Regions from separate parts of the Streptomyces sp. NBC_00341 genome, predicted to be linked through region 1. Evidence: riboswitches for the same ligand, from Rfam matches in the RefSeq annotation. Region 1 holds a riboswitch; each other region holds the start of a gene.
What was found. A riboswitch is a leader RNA that binds a small molecule or an ion and turns the genes downstream of it on or off. The one in region 1 is predicted to bind thiamine pyrophosphate.
Positions count from the first base shown of each region.

Region 2: linked by a shared signal. The riboswitch ahead of thiO (glycine oxidase ThiO) and the one ahead of thiC (phosphomethylpyrimidine synthase ThiC) in region 1 are both predicted to bind thiamine pyrophosphate.
Region 3: linked by a shared signal. The riboswitch ahead of OG892_RS29690 (thiamine ABC transporter substrate binding subunit) and the one ahead of thiC (phosphomethylpyrimidine synthase ThiC) in region 1 are both predicted to bind thiamine pyrophosphate.
Region 4: linked by a shared signal. The riboswitch ahead of OG892_RS35600 (cytosine permease) and the one ahead of thiC (phosphomethylpyrimidine synthase ThiC) in region 1 are both predicted to bind thiamine pyrophosphate.

Region 1 covers NZ_CP108002.1:4,498,143-4,501,261, forward strand. Annotated here, with positions in the region: gene OG892_RS20260 (YibE/F family protein) at 1-1,013, opposite strand, end outside; TPP riboswitch at 1,084-1,217, shown strand; gene thiC (phosphomethylpyrimidine synthase ThiC) at 1,210-3,075, shown strand.
Region 2 covers NZ_CP108002.1:2,160,994-2,164,112, forward strand. Annotated here, with positions in the region: gene OG892_RS09605 (Rv2175c family DNA-binding protein) at 1-195, opposite strand, end outside; gene OG892_RS09610 (NAD(P)/FAD-dependent oxidoreductase) at 280-1,461, opposite strand; TPP riboswitch at 1,655-1,767, shown strand; gene thiO (glycine oxidase ThiO) at 1,765-2,943, shown strand; gene thiS (sulfur carrier protein ThiS) at 2,940-3,119, shown strand, end outside.
Region 3 covers NZ_CP108002.1:6,565,571-6,568,689, reverse strand. Annotated here, with positions in the region: gene OG892_RS29695 (iron ABC transporter permease) at 1-279, opposite strand, end outside; gene OG892_RS29690 (thiamine ABC transporter substrate binding subunit) at 366-1,469, opposite strand; TPP riboswitch at 1,551-1,667, opposite strand; gene rlmN (23S rRNA (adenine(2503)-C(2))-methyltransferase RlmN) at 1,734-2,840, opposite strand; gene OG892_RS29680 (histone deacetylase) at 2,912-3,119, opposite strand, start outside.
Region 4 covers NZ_CP108002.1:7,965,619-7,968,737, reverse strand. Annotated here, with positions in the region: gene OG892_RS35610 (ROK family transcriptional regulator) at 1-480, shown strand, start outside; gene OG892_RS35605 (formylglycine-generating enzyme family protein) at 477-1,442, shown strand; TPP riboswitch at 1,499-1,593, shown strand; gene OG892_RS35600 (cytosine permease) at 1,584-2,981, shown strand; gene OG892_RS35595 (MFS transporter) at 3,022-3,119, opposite strand, start outside.

The sequences.
Region 1 (3,119 bases):
GCACTCATCGTCGGGTCCGCCTGGTGCAGTTCCCAGACGGCCGATGTCTGGGTGACCGTCACATCGTCGAGCACCCCCAGGGAGCCGATGATGACGCCGGCCAGAAGCAGACCGCTCATGTCGATGTGCGGATACAGGCCGTGGATGAGGCCGGTGCTGTCATCGGTGTTCCCGCTCAGGCTCGCCCAGCCGATGAAGAGCGAGCCGAGCAGCCCGATCAGCAGCAGCGAGATCAGGGTGCCGATGACGGCGACCGAGGTGCGGGCGGTCAGCCCGTGGCAGATGTAGAGGGCGATCAGCATGATGGCGCCGGCCCCGACCACCGCCACGAGCAGCGGATTCGAGCCCTGCAGGATGGCCGGGAGGATGAACAGGGTCAGCACGGCGAACGACAGGGCGAGCGCCACCAGCGCCATGACCCCGCGCAGTCTCCCCACGACGACCACCGCCACGGCGAAGATTCCGGCCAGCAGCGCCATCGGGAACTTCCGGGTCACGTCCGTCACGGAGTACTGGAGGTCATGGGGCGCGTCGGGGGCGTACGCGACCACCACTTCCTGCCCCTCCCGCAGCTGTCGCGGTGCGCCGGGCTGGACCACCTCGATGAAGGTGCGCCCCTTGTCCTTGCCGCTCGTGACCTCGACCGTGGCCTTCTCGCAGAGTGCGGCCCCGCCTTCACCGGTCGCCGGGTCCTTCACCGGCGGGGTCTCGCCATCGACCGGCAGCTGGGCCGCATTCACGTCCTTGCAGTCGACCTTGTCGACGCTCGCCACCTTCGCCTGCTGGGTCTGCCGGTCGAAACCGACACCGGTTCGTTCGTGCGCCGGCGCACCACCGGGCCAGAGCACCACGAGCCCGACGGCGACCGCGGCCGCGAACGGGATCAGTACGGCGGCGATCACCTTGCGCAGGTGCTTGGACACGGGTGCGGCGGGGCCGTGCGTGTGGGTGTGGGCGTGGGTGTGGGTGTGCTGAGGGGACGGCTGCTCGGGAACGATACGGGGGGACGTCACCGGCCGATCATCGCAAGACGAGCAGGGCCCACTGTTCAGCACACCCATGAGGGCGTTAGCGTGGTGGCACCTTTGCACACGCGGGAGCTCGGAGCACCGGGCTGAGAGGGCGCTGATCTCCGTACATCCGTACGGGACAAGCTGCGCCGACCGCCGAACCTGTTACCGGGTAATGCCGGCGTAGGGAGTAGGTCTCATGACCACAGCGGATGCACGCATGCCTGCCTCCAGTCAGAACGACGAGGGCGGTCGGAGCGACGGGGCCGGTCGGAGCGACGGGGCCGGTCCGAGCGACGGAGCCAGTCAGAACGACGGAGCCGGTCCGAGCGACAGGGCCGGGAAGTCCATCGGCTGGCACAAGGGGTACGTCCAGGGCTCGCGCCCGGACCTCCGGGTGCCGGTCCGTCAGGTGCACCTCACCAACGGCAAGGACGTGACGCTGTACGACACGTCGGGGCCGTACACCGATCCCGCCATCGACACCGATGTGCGGCGCGGACTCGCGCCGCTGCGGGAGAACTGGATCATCGCCCGCGGTGACACCGAGGAGTACGCCGGCCGCGCCGCGCGTCCCGAGGACGACGGGCTCAAGCACACCTCGCCGCGTGGCGGGCTGCGCAATCTGGACGCGGTCTTCCCCGGCCGCCCGCGCCAGCCGCGGCGCAGCCGGGACGGGCGCCCGGTGACCCAGCTCGGGTACGCCCGGCGCGGCGAGGTCACCCCGGAGATGGAGTACGTGGCGATCCGGGAGAACGTCACGCCCGAGGTGGTGCGCGAGGAGATCGCCGCGGGCCGGGCCGTGCTGCCGGCCAACGTCAACCACCCGGAGATCGAGCCGATGATCATCGGTAAGCGGTTCCTGGTGAAGGTGAACGCCAACATCGGCAACTCCGCGGTGACGTCCTCGATCGAGGAGGAGGTGGACAAGATGACCTGGGCGACCAAGTGGGGCGCCGACACGGTCATGGACCTTTCCACCGGCCGCAACATCCACACCACCCGTGAGTGGGTACTTCGCAACTCCCCGGTGCCGATCGGCACCGTGCCCCTCTACCAGGCCCTCGAAAAGGTCGACGGCAGGGCCGAGGAGCTGACCTGGGAGATCTACAAGGACACCGTCATCGAGCAGGCCGAGCAGGGCGTCGACTACATGACGGTCCACGCCGGCGTGCGCCTCCCGTACGTGCCGCTGACGGCCCGTCGCAAGACCGGCATCGTCTCCCGGGGCGGCTCGATCATGGCCGCCTGGTGCCTCGCGCACCACAAGGAGTCGTTCCTGTACGAGCACTTCGAGGAGCTCTGCGAGATCCTCGCGTCCTATGACGTGACGTACTCGCTGGGCGACGGGCTGCGCCCCGGATCGATCGCGGACGCCAACGACGAGGCGCAGTTCGCCGAACTGCGCACCCTCGGCGAACTGAACACCGTCGCCAAGCGGTTCGGTGTCCAGACGATGATCGAGGGCCCGGGACACGTCCCGATGCACAAGATCAAGGAGAACATCGACCTCCAGCAGGAGATCTGCGAGGAGGCGCCGTTCTACACCCTCGGCCCGCTGACCACCGATGTCGCTCCGGCGTACGACCACATCACCTCGGGCATCGGCGCCGCGATGATCGCCTGGTGGGGGACGGCGATGCTCTGCTACGTCACGCCCAAGGAGCACCTCGGCCTGCCCAACCGGGACGACGTGAAGACCGGCGTGATCACGTACCGGATCGCGGCCCATGCGGCGGACCTCGCCAAGGGGCACCCGGGGGCGCAGGATTGGGACGACGCGCTGTCGGACGCCCGCTTCGAGTTCCGGTGGGAGGACCAGTTCAATCTGGCCCTCGATCCGGACACGGCACGGGAGTTCCATGACGAGACGCTGCCGGCCGAGCCGGCGAAGACGGCGCACTTCTGCTCGATGTGCGGTCCGAAGTTCTGCTCGATGAAGATCTCGCACGACATCCGGCGTGAGCACGGCGGTTCGCAGGCGGAGATCGAGGCGGGCATGGCGGAGAAGTCCAAGGAGTTCGCCGCCGCGGGCAACCGGGTCTACCTGCCTATCGCGGACTGAGGCACGGCGCGTCGTACCGGCAGGCTCGCGCCGACCGGTACGAC
Region 2 (3,119 bases), 2.3 Mb from region 1:
GACCACCTTGTCGCCGTCGATGAAGGCGGCAGGCACCTGGAGTGCGCGGTTCTCACCACGTCGTACGGCGATGAGCTGGCCATCCTTGACCAGCTGCCGTACACGCGTCACCTGAATATCGAACATTTCTGCGATATCGGGCAGGTGGAGCCAGGCAGGGACGAGAGCATCGATCTTTGCGTCAATCTCGGTCACGGGACAAGCCTGCCATCCCGGACTGACAGCCGAAACCCGGACTCCGCCCTTCAGGGCCCCGCGCACCCCGTCGGCGGCGCGCGGCTACTGGCGTACGGCCGACTTCAGCGGCACCGAGGCGTCACCGGCAAGGCCCTCGTCGAGCGGTTTGCCCGCCTCGATGAGCTTGCGTCCCTGGATCAGGTCGCGCGGCCGGCCGACGGAGAGCACCGCGGCCAGCACGCCGTCCCGCAGCCAGCACACCGACCAGGCGGGACCGGCCGGATCGCCGCGCCACAGCAGGGTGTCCGCGCCCTCGTGGTGGCCCGCGTACTGCACGAACCTGCCGAACTGCTCGGACCAGAAGTAGGGCACGGGGTCGTAGGCGGGCGGCTCCGCACCGTCCGGCGACGCCCCGACGATGTGGGCGGCCGCGGTCCGCGGCCCCTGGAGGGCGTTGTCCCAGTGGTGGACCAGCAGCCGCGCCCCGTAGCGCGCGGAGGGGAACGAGGCGCAGTCGCCCACGGCGTACACGTCGGGCAGCGAGGTGCGCAGCGCCGCGTCGGCGGTCACGGAGCCGTCGGGCCCGAGCGCGACGCCGGAGCCGGCCAGCCAGCCGGTGGCGGGCCGTGCGCCGATCCCGACGACGACGGCGTCGGCCGGCAGGCTGCGGCCGTCCGCCAGGAGCACCCGGCCCGGCTCGACCCCGGCCACCCGCGCCCCGGTCAGCAGCGTGGCGCCGCTCTCCGCGTACCAGGCGGCCATCGGGGCGGCGACCTCGGTGGGCAGGGCGCCCGCGAGGGGGTGTTCCGCGGCCTCGACGACGGTGACCTCGCAGCCCGCCGAGCGGGCCGCGGTGGCGAACTCGGCGCCGATCCAGCCCGCGCCGACGACCACGACGGTGTGCCGTGCGTCCAGGACGGGCCGCAGCCGCGCCGCGTCGTCCAGGGTGCGCAGCAGATGGACGCCCTGCACCCCCTCGGAGCCGGGCAGCACAACGGGTTCGGCTCCGGTGGCGATGACCAGGACGTCGTAGGGGACGGGCCCCTTCGAGGTGTCCAGTTCGTGGTCCGCGGCGCGCAGTCCCGTGACCTCGCGGCCCAGCCGCAACTCGATGCCGAGTGTCTCGAAGTCGATGTCGAAGGCGGATTCCTCGGCCTTGCCCAGCAGCACCGCCTTGGACAGCGGTGGACGGTCGTAGGGCTGATGGGGTTCGGCGCCGATGAGGGTGAGGGCGCCGGCGAAGCCCTGTTCCCGCAGGGCCACCGCCGTCTGCACACCCGCCATGCCCGCGCCGACGACGACCACCCGCCGCCCGGCCCGCTCCGACTGCCGCTCCGGCCGCTCTGCCCGCTGCTGCTCGTTCACCCGACCACCTTAATCAACTGACGGTCCGTCAGGAAAGGGGTTCCTCACCGTCCTCGTACCGCCGGCCTCCTGCTTTACCCGTCCGGAGGGGCTGGGTCTAGGGTGGCCCACGTAAAAGACTCGCGGGAGCCCGGACGTACCGGGCTGAGAGGGAGGCTGGGCGGCCTCCGACCGTACGAACCTGATCCGGGTCATGCCGGCGAAGGGAGGGGCTGGATGCCCATGCCTGTCCACCGCACGAGCGGGTCCGAGGTCCTCGTCATCGGGGGCGGCATCATCGGCCTGGTCACCGCCTGGCGGGCCGCGCAGCGCGGTCTGGCCATCGCGGTCGTCGATCCCGACCCGGGCGGCGGGGCCGCCCGGGTCGCGGCCGGAATGCTGGCCGCCGTCACCGAGCTGCACTACGGCGAGGAAATGCTGCTGGGGCTCAACCTCGCCTCCGCCGCGCGCTATCCGGCGTTCGCGGCCGAGCTGGAGGCGGCGAGCGGGCAGGACATCGGCTTCCGCGCCTGCGGCACCCTGGCCGTCGCGCTGGACACCGACGACCGCGCCCACCTGCGGGAGCTGCACGAGCTGCAGCGCCGCTCCGGGCTGGAGTCGCAGTGGCTCACCGGCCGGGAGTGCCGGCGCCTGGAACCGATGCTCGCGCCGGGCGTGCGCGGCGGACTGCGGGTCGACGGCGACCACCAGGTCGACCCGCGCCGGCTGTCCGCCGCGCTGCTGACGGCGTGCGAGCGGGCCGGGGTCGTCTTCCACCGGCAGCGGGCCGAGCGGCTCTCCGTGGTGCGCGACCGGGCCACCGGGGCGGTACTGGCCGACGGTTCGGAGCTGTCGGCCGACCAGGTCGTGCTCGCCGCCGGCAGCCTCAGCGGCCGGCTCGCGGGGGTGCCGGAGCACATCCGGCCGCCCGTCCGCCCGGTCAAGGGCCAGGTGCTGCGGCTGACCGTACCCCCCGCGTACGCCCCCTTCCTCAGCCGCACCGTGCGGGCCGTGGTCCGGGGCAGCCACCTCTACCTCGTGCCGCGCGAGAACGGCGAGCTGGTGGTCGGCGCCACCAGCGAGGAGATGGGCTGGGACACCACCGTCACGGCGGGCGGGGTGTACGAGCTGCTGCGCGACGCCCACGAGCTGGTGCCCGGCATCACCGAGCTGCCGCTCACCGAGACCCGCGCCGGTCTGCGCCCCGCCTCCCCCGACAACGCGCCGCTGCTCGGCCGCACCGCGCTGCCCGGCCTCCACCTCGCCACCGGCCACCACCGCAACGGGGTGCTCCTCACCCCGGTCACCGGTGACGCCATGGCCCAGCTGCTGGCCGACGGCGAGCTGCCCGAGGTGGCCCGCCCCTTCTCCCCCGGCCGCTTCCCGGCCGCCGCCCCCGTACGACAGGAGCAGCCCGCATGACCGCGCCCACTCCCGCCTCCGTGCCCGTCCTCTCCGTGTCCGTGAACGGCGAGGCCGTCACCGTCGCCGCGGGCACCACCCTGGACTCCCTCGTCGCGACCCTGACCGAAGCGCCCTCCGGGGTCGCGGCGGCGCTGAACGAGACCGTCGTGCCGCGCGGCCAGTGGTCCGCCGCG
Region 3 (3,119 bases), 2.1 Mb from region 1:
CACGAACGGCACCGTGACGGCCGCCCTCAGCAGCTGCTTGCCCGGAAAGTCGAACCGGGCGAACACATAGGCACCCGGCAACGCGATCAGCAGGGTCAGCGCGGTCGAGGCGAGCGCCTGCCAGAGCGTGAACCAGAGGACCTCGCGGATGTCCGGCCGGCTCAGCACCTCGGCGAAGCGCCCGAACTGCCAGACCCCGTCGGCCTTGAGCCCCCGCCCGACGATCGCCGCGACGGGGTAGGCGAAGAACACCGCGAAGAAGGCGACGGGCACGGCCATCAGACCGAGCCGCACCGCGCTCCCGCGCCGCGACCGGGAGCGTGCGGCCTTCCCGCGCGCGCCCGGTCCGCGTACGGGGGGCTTCGCTACTTCACTACGAGCGAGGACCATGACTGGACCCACTGCTCACGGTTCTTGGCGATCGCGTCCGGGGCGACGGTCGCGGGCTTGTCGGAGGTGGCCCCGAACTTGGTGAAGAGTTCCGGCACCTTCGCCCCCTTGGTGACCGGGCTGACGAACATGTTGAGCGGCATGTCCTCCTGGAACTTCTTCCCGATCATGAAGTCCAGCAGGGCCTTGCCGCCCGCCTCGTTCTTCGCGCCGTCGAGCAGACCGGCGAACTCGATCTGCCGGAAGCACGTCCCGGTGGCGACCCCGGTCGGGGCGGTCTTGGGCTGCGGGTCCGCGTACAGCACCTCGACGGGCGGGCTGGAGGCGTAACTGACGACGAGCGGCCGGTCGGCCTTGGCCTTCTTGCCGCCCGCGGAGCCGGAGAACTCCTCGTTGTACGCCTGCTCCCAGCCGTCGACGACCTTGACGCCGTTGCTCTTCAGCTTCTTCCAGTAGTCCTGGTAGCCGTCCTCTCCGTAGGTGGCGATGCTGCCGAGGAGGAAGCCGAGGCCGGGCGAGGACGTCGCGGCGTTCTCGGTGACGAGGAGGTTCCGGTACGCGGGCTTCGCCAGGTCGTCGAAGGTCTTCGGCGGCGCGAGCTTCTTGTCGGCGAAGTACTTCTTGTCGTAGTTGACGCAGATGTCGCCGGTGTCGACCGGGGTGACCCGGTGCTTCTCGGCGTCCAGCTGGACGTCGGACGCGACCTGGCCGAGGCCCTTGGCGGCGTACGGCGTGAAGAGGCCGTTGTCGAGGGCGCGCGAGAGGAGGGTGTTGTCGACGCCGAAGAACACGTCACCGCGCGGTGAGCCCTTGGTCAGGATCTCCTGGTTGAGGGCGGCGCCCGCGTCACCGCTCTTGAGCACCTTGACGGTGTAACCGGTCTCCCGGGTGAACTCCTTCAGCACGCCCTTGGACGCGTTGAAGGAGTCGTGGCTGACGAGCGTGACGGTCTTGGAGCCGGTGCCCTTGGTGCCGGACGAGCCGGACGACGCGTCGTCCGAGCTGCCGCAGCCGGCGAGCGCGGTCGCGCCGATCGCGGCGGCGACGGCCGTCACCGCGATCTTCTTGGTGGTGCTCATGTGATTCCTCCTGGGGGTGACCAGGAAGAGACGCGGCCCTGCCCGCACCGGAGTGGACCGGAAGCGGGCAGGGCGCAACAGCTTGAGTAAGGTCCGAACTTCCTACCCGGAATGACCCGGGCGAGGTTCAGAGGGTCTGCGGCCAACCTGTCCTTGGTGCCGCACTCTCAGCGCTGTGGCGCTCCCCTGTCGGAATATGAAGTTGAATTCACGCCCAGGCTACACGGCTGGTTCCGGCCTCAGAGCTCGGCCGACGCGGTTGCCCTAGCGCTCGGACGCCGCGAGCTGCCCGCAGGCCCCGTCGATCTCCTGGCCCCGGGTGTCCCGCACGGTCACCGGCACCCCGTGGGCGGCGATGGCCTCGACGAACGCCTTCTCGTCCTCCGGCCGCGAGGCGGTCCACTTCGAGCCCGGTGTCGGGTTCAGCGGGATCAGGTTGACGTGTACCCGCTTGCCCTTGAGGAGCCGGCCGAGCCGGTCACCGCGCCAGGCCTGGTCGTTGATGTCACGGATCAGCGCGTACTCGATGGAGATGCGGCGACCGGACTTCTCCGCGTACTCCCAGGCCGCGTCCAGTACCTCGCGCACCTTCCACCGGGTGTTCACGGGAACGAGGGTGTCGCGCAGCTCGTCGTCCGGGGCGTGCAGCGAGACGGCGAGGCGGCACTTGAAGCCCTCGTCCGCGAAGCGCAGCATCGCCGGCACCAGGCCGACGGTCGAGACGGTGATCCCGCGCTGCGACAGCCCCAGCCCGTCGGGCTCGGGGTCGGTAAGCCGGCGGATGGAGCCGACCACCCGGTTGTAGTTGGCGAGCGGCTCGCCCATGCCCATGAAGACGATGTTGGAGAGCCGCGCCGGGCCCCCGGGGACCTCGCCGTCGCGCAGCGCCCGCATGCCGTCCACGATCTGGTGGACGATCTCCGCGGTGGAGAGGTTGCGGTCGAGACCGGCCTGCCCGGTGGCGCAGAACGGGCAGTTCATCCCGCAGCCCGCCTGCGAGGAGATGCACATCGTGACGCGCTCGGGGTAGCGCATCAGGACGGACTCGACCAGCGTCCCGTCGTGCAGCTTCCACAGGGTCTTGCGGGTGGTGTCGTCGTCGCAGCTGATGTGGCGGACCACGGACATCAGGTCGGGGAACAACGCCTCCGCGAGCTTGTCCCGCGACCCGGCCGGAATGTTGGTCCACTCCGAGGGGTCGTGCGCGTACCGCGCGAAGTAGTGCTGCGAGAGCTGCTGGGCGCGGAAGGGCTTCTCGCCGGTCGCGGCGACGGCTTCCTTGCGCTCGGCGGGCGTGAGGTCGGCGAGGTGCCGCGGCGGCTTCTTGGCTCCGCGGGGCGCGACGAAAGTGAGTTCTCCGGGCTTAGGCATGGTTCCTCCAGTGTCGCAGACACGCCGGGGTGCGATCGGTCATCGTGCTGCCCGGCCCGCTGAGGTACGGGTCACTCCGTGACGAGGGCCCGGATCGCCTGTTGCGACCAGTGGCCGACGGCTCCGCGCGAGGAGGCGACGTAGGCCGCCACGGTGTCCACGTCCCAAGCACCCGCTTCGAGCAGGCCGGCGGCGAGGAGGCGCACGTACGCCCTGGAGGGAGGCACCGGGGTCACTTCGTCGGCCCGCCAGGGGGCCGTGAACGTGAGGACGGGCAGC
Region 4 (3,119 bases), 3.5 Mb from region 1:
TGCGACCCCGAGGGAAAGCCCTGCCACTGCGGTGGCCGCGGCTGCCTGGAGGGACTCATCTCCGTCCCCGCGCTGCTCGCCGCGTGCGCCGATCGCGGGGTCACCGCGCGGGACGCCGCCGAGCTCGTCGCGCTCGCCGCCGGGGGCCAGCCGGACGCCGCGGACGTCGTCCGGACCGCGGCCCTCGTGGCGGGCCGGGTACTGGCCGCCCTCGCCGCACAGGTGGACCCCGAGTGCATCGTCGTCTACGGCGAACCGGCGGCCCTGGACGGCCTCGTCCTCACCCCCATCCGGCAACAACTGGCCGCACTCTCACTGCCGTCCGCCCCCCGCACCATCGAGGTGCGCGGCTCCACCCTGGGCGGGGAGGCAGCCGCGCTCGGCGGGGTGGCCCTGCTGCTGCGCACCACCGGCCAGGACCTGGAGGAGCTCCTCGACCGGCCGGCGCCCGGCGCGCCCGGCACCGGGTCCGCGCGGTGAGCGCCTGCTGCGGTCCCGCCCGCGAGAGCACCCGGACGGCGCCCGCCGCTCCCCCGGCGGACTTCGCCGTCCCGGTGCGAGGCCGGGCCGACCTCCTGCGCGGCATGGTCGCCGTACCGGGCGGACCGTTCCTGATGGGCGGCGAGGACGAGGACGCGTTCCCGGACGACGGCGAGGGGCCCGTACGGGAGGTCACGACCGGGGCGTTCCATATCGACGCGGCCTGCGTCAGCAATGCCCGGTTCGCGGTCTTCGTCAAGGCCACCGGCTATCGCACCGAGGCCGAACTCATCGGCTGGTCCTACGTGTTCGGGTCCTTCATCCCACCGGAGGCGCGCCGTGCCGTACTGCCGGGCACCGTGCCCGGCGCCCCCTGGTGGCGGGCGGTGACCGGAGCCCACTGGCGGGCACCCGAGGGGCCGGGCACCTCGGTCGGCGACCGCCGGGACCACCCAGTGGTCCACATGTCGTGGAACGACGCGACGGCCTACGCCCGGTGGGCCGGCAAGCGGCTGCCCACCGAGGCCGAATGGGAGAAGGCCGCCCGGGGCGGCCTCGTCCGGGCCCGGTTCCCCTGGGGCGACGAACTGACCCCGAACGGCCGGCACCGCTGCAACATCTGGCAGGGCGACTTCCCGGTACGCAACACCCGCGAGGACGGCTACGCGGGCACGGCACCCGTCAAGGCCTACGCCCCCAACGGCTTCGGCCTGTACAACGCCTCGGGCAACGTCTGGGAGTGGTGCGCCGACCGGTTCAGCACCGACTGGCACACCGCCGAGCACCCCGCGACCCGGACCGACCCCACCGGCCCGCCGCACGGCGAGAACCGGGTGCTGCGCGGCGGCTCGCACCTGTGCCACCGCTCCTACTGCAACCGCTACCGCGTCGCCGCCCGCACCTCCAACACCCCCGACAGCACGACCGGCCACGGCGGCTTCCGCTGCGCGCTCACGGTCTGACCGTCGCCTTCACCCCTCCCGTCGCGCTCCGCGCACACCCGGCTATCCTGGCCGCCTCACCGGACACGGGGTGCCCCGCACAGGGGCTGAGAACACACCCGTCGAACCTGAACCAGTTAGCACTGGCGGAGGGATGTCTTCATGTCATTGCCGTATGCCCAGGACGAGCGCGCGGCCACGGACGCGCGGCCCGCGTTCGACGGACGGATGCCCACCGCCCCGGGCGATCTGCGCGTCGAGGCGCACGGGATAGCCCCCGTCCCCGAGGACCGCCGCTACGGCGGGCCCGGCCGGCTGTTCACCGTCTGGTTCGCCCCCAACCTGACCATGACCGGGGTCTTCACCGGCACCGTCGGCATCGCCCTGGGCCTGGACTTCGCCACGGCGCTCACCGCCGTCGTGCTCGGCACCCTCGTGGGCGCCGTGCCCACCGCGTATCTGGGCACCTGGGGCAGCCAGACAGGCGCCGGACAACTCCCGCTCGCCCGGCTGGCGTTCGGCCGGGGTGTGGTGCTGCCGGGCACGCTCCAGTGGCTGTCCTCCATCGCCTGGGACGCGCTGATCGGGCTGTTCGGCGGGGAGGCGCTGGCCCAGCTGTGCGGCTGGCCCTTCTGGCTCGGAGTGCTGGCCATGATGGCGGCCCAGGGCGCGCTCGGCGTCCTCGGGTACGAGGTGATCCACCGGCTCCAGACCGTGATGACCTTCGTCCTCGCCGCCGCCTTCGCGGTGCTCGCCACGAAGCTCCTGGACGGGGTCCACCCCGCCGCGACCGGCACCGCACACGGCGCGGACCGGGCGGGCGCGTTCGTCCTGACGTGCACGATCGCCCTCAGCCTGGCGCTGTCCTGGGCGCCGTACGCCAGCGACTTCAGCCGCTACCTGCCGCGCACCACGTCACGGCCCCGGATGTTCTGGTGCACTCTGCTCGGCATCAGCGTCTCGTTCGTGGCGGTCCAGACGCTCGGCCTGTGGGGCGCGTCCGTCTTCACCGACCAGACCGCGCACGGCATCGACACCCTGCTGGGCGGGGGCGCGCTCGGGGCGTTCGGGCTGCTCGCCGTGGCACTCGCCGCGCTGTGCAGCAACGCCATGAACGACTACAGCGGCTCGCTGGCGCTGCAGACCATGGGCGTTCGCCTGCCGCGCCCCGTCGCCGCCGCGCTCGCCGCCGCCCTCGGCTTCCCCCTCGTCCTGTGGATGCACGCGGCCGACACCACCGCCCGCTTCCAGAACGTGCTGCTGCTCGTCGGCTACTGGATCCCCGGGTTCGTCGCGATCGTGGCCGTCGACTGGATCGTCCGGGCGAGGGCGCGCGGCGGCTCCCCCGTCGACCTGGCCGCCGAGAGCTCCCGCCCCCAGCCGTGGTGGCCCGCGCTCACCGCGTTCGCCGCCGCCTTCGCCGCGGCGGTGCCGTTCATGAGCACCGGCCTGTACGTGGGCCCGGTGGCGCGGGCGCTGCACGGGGCGGACCTCGCCTACGGGGTGGCGTTCCTCGCGGCCCTCGCCGTGTACGCCCCGCTGCGACTGCGCCGCCGCTGACGGTCCCGGCGGGCGCGGCGGACGGTGGGGCGCCGGGGCGTCACGCCTTCGCGGTCTCCGTCTCGCCGTGGATGTAACGGCCGCCGCGGAGCAGCGAGACGACCGCGGCCACCAGGCACGCAGCGATGGCGAAGTCGA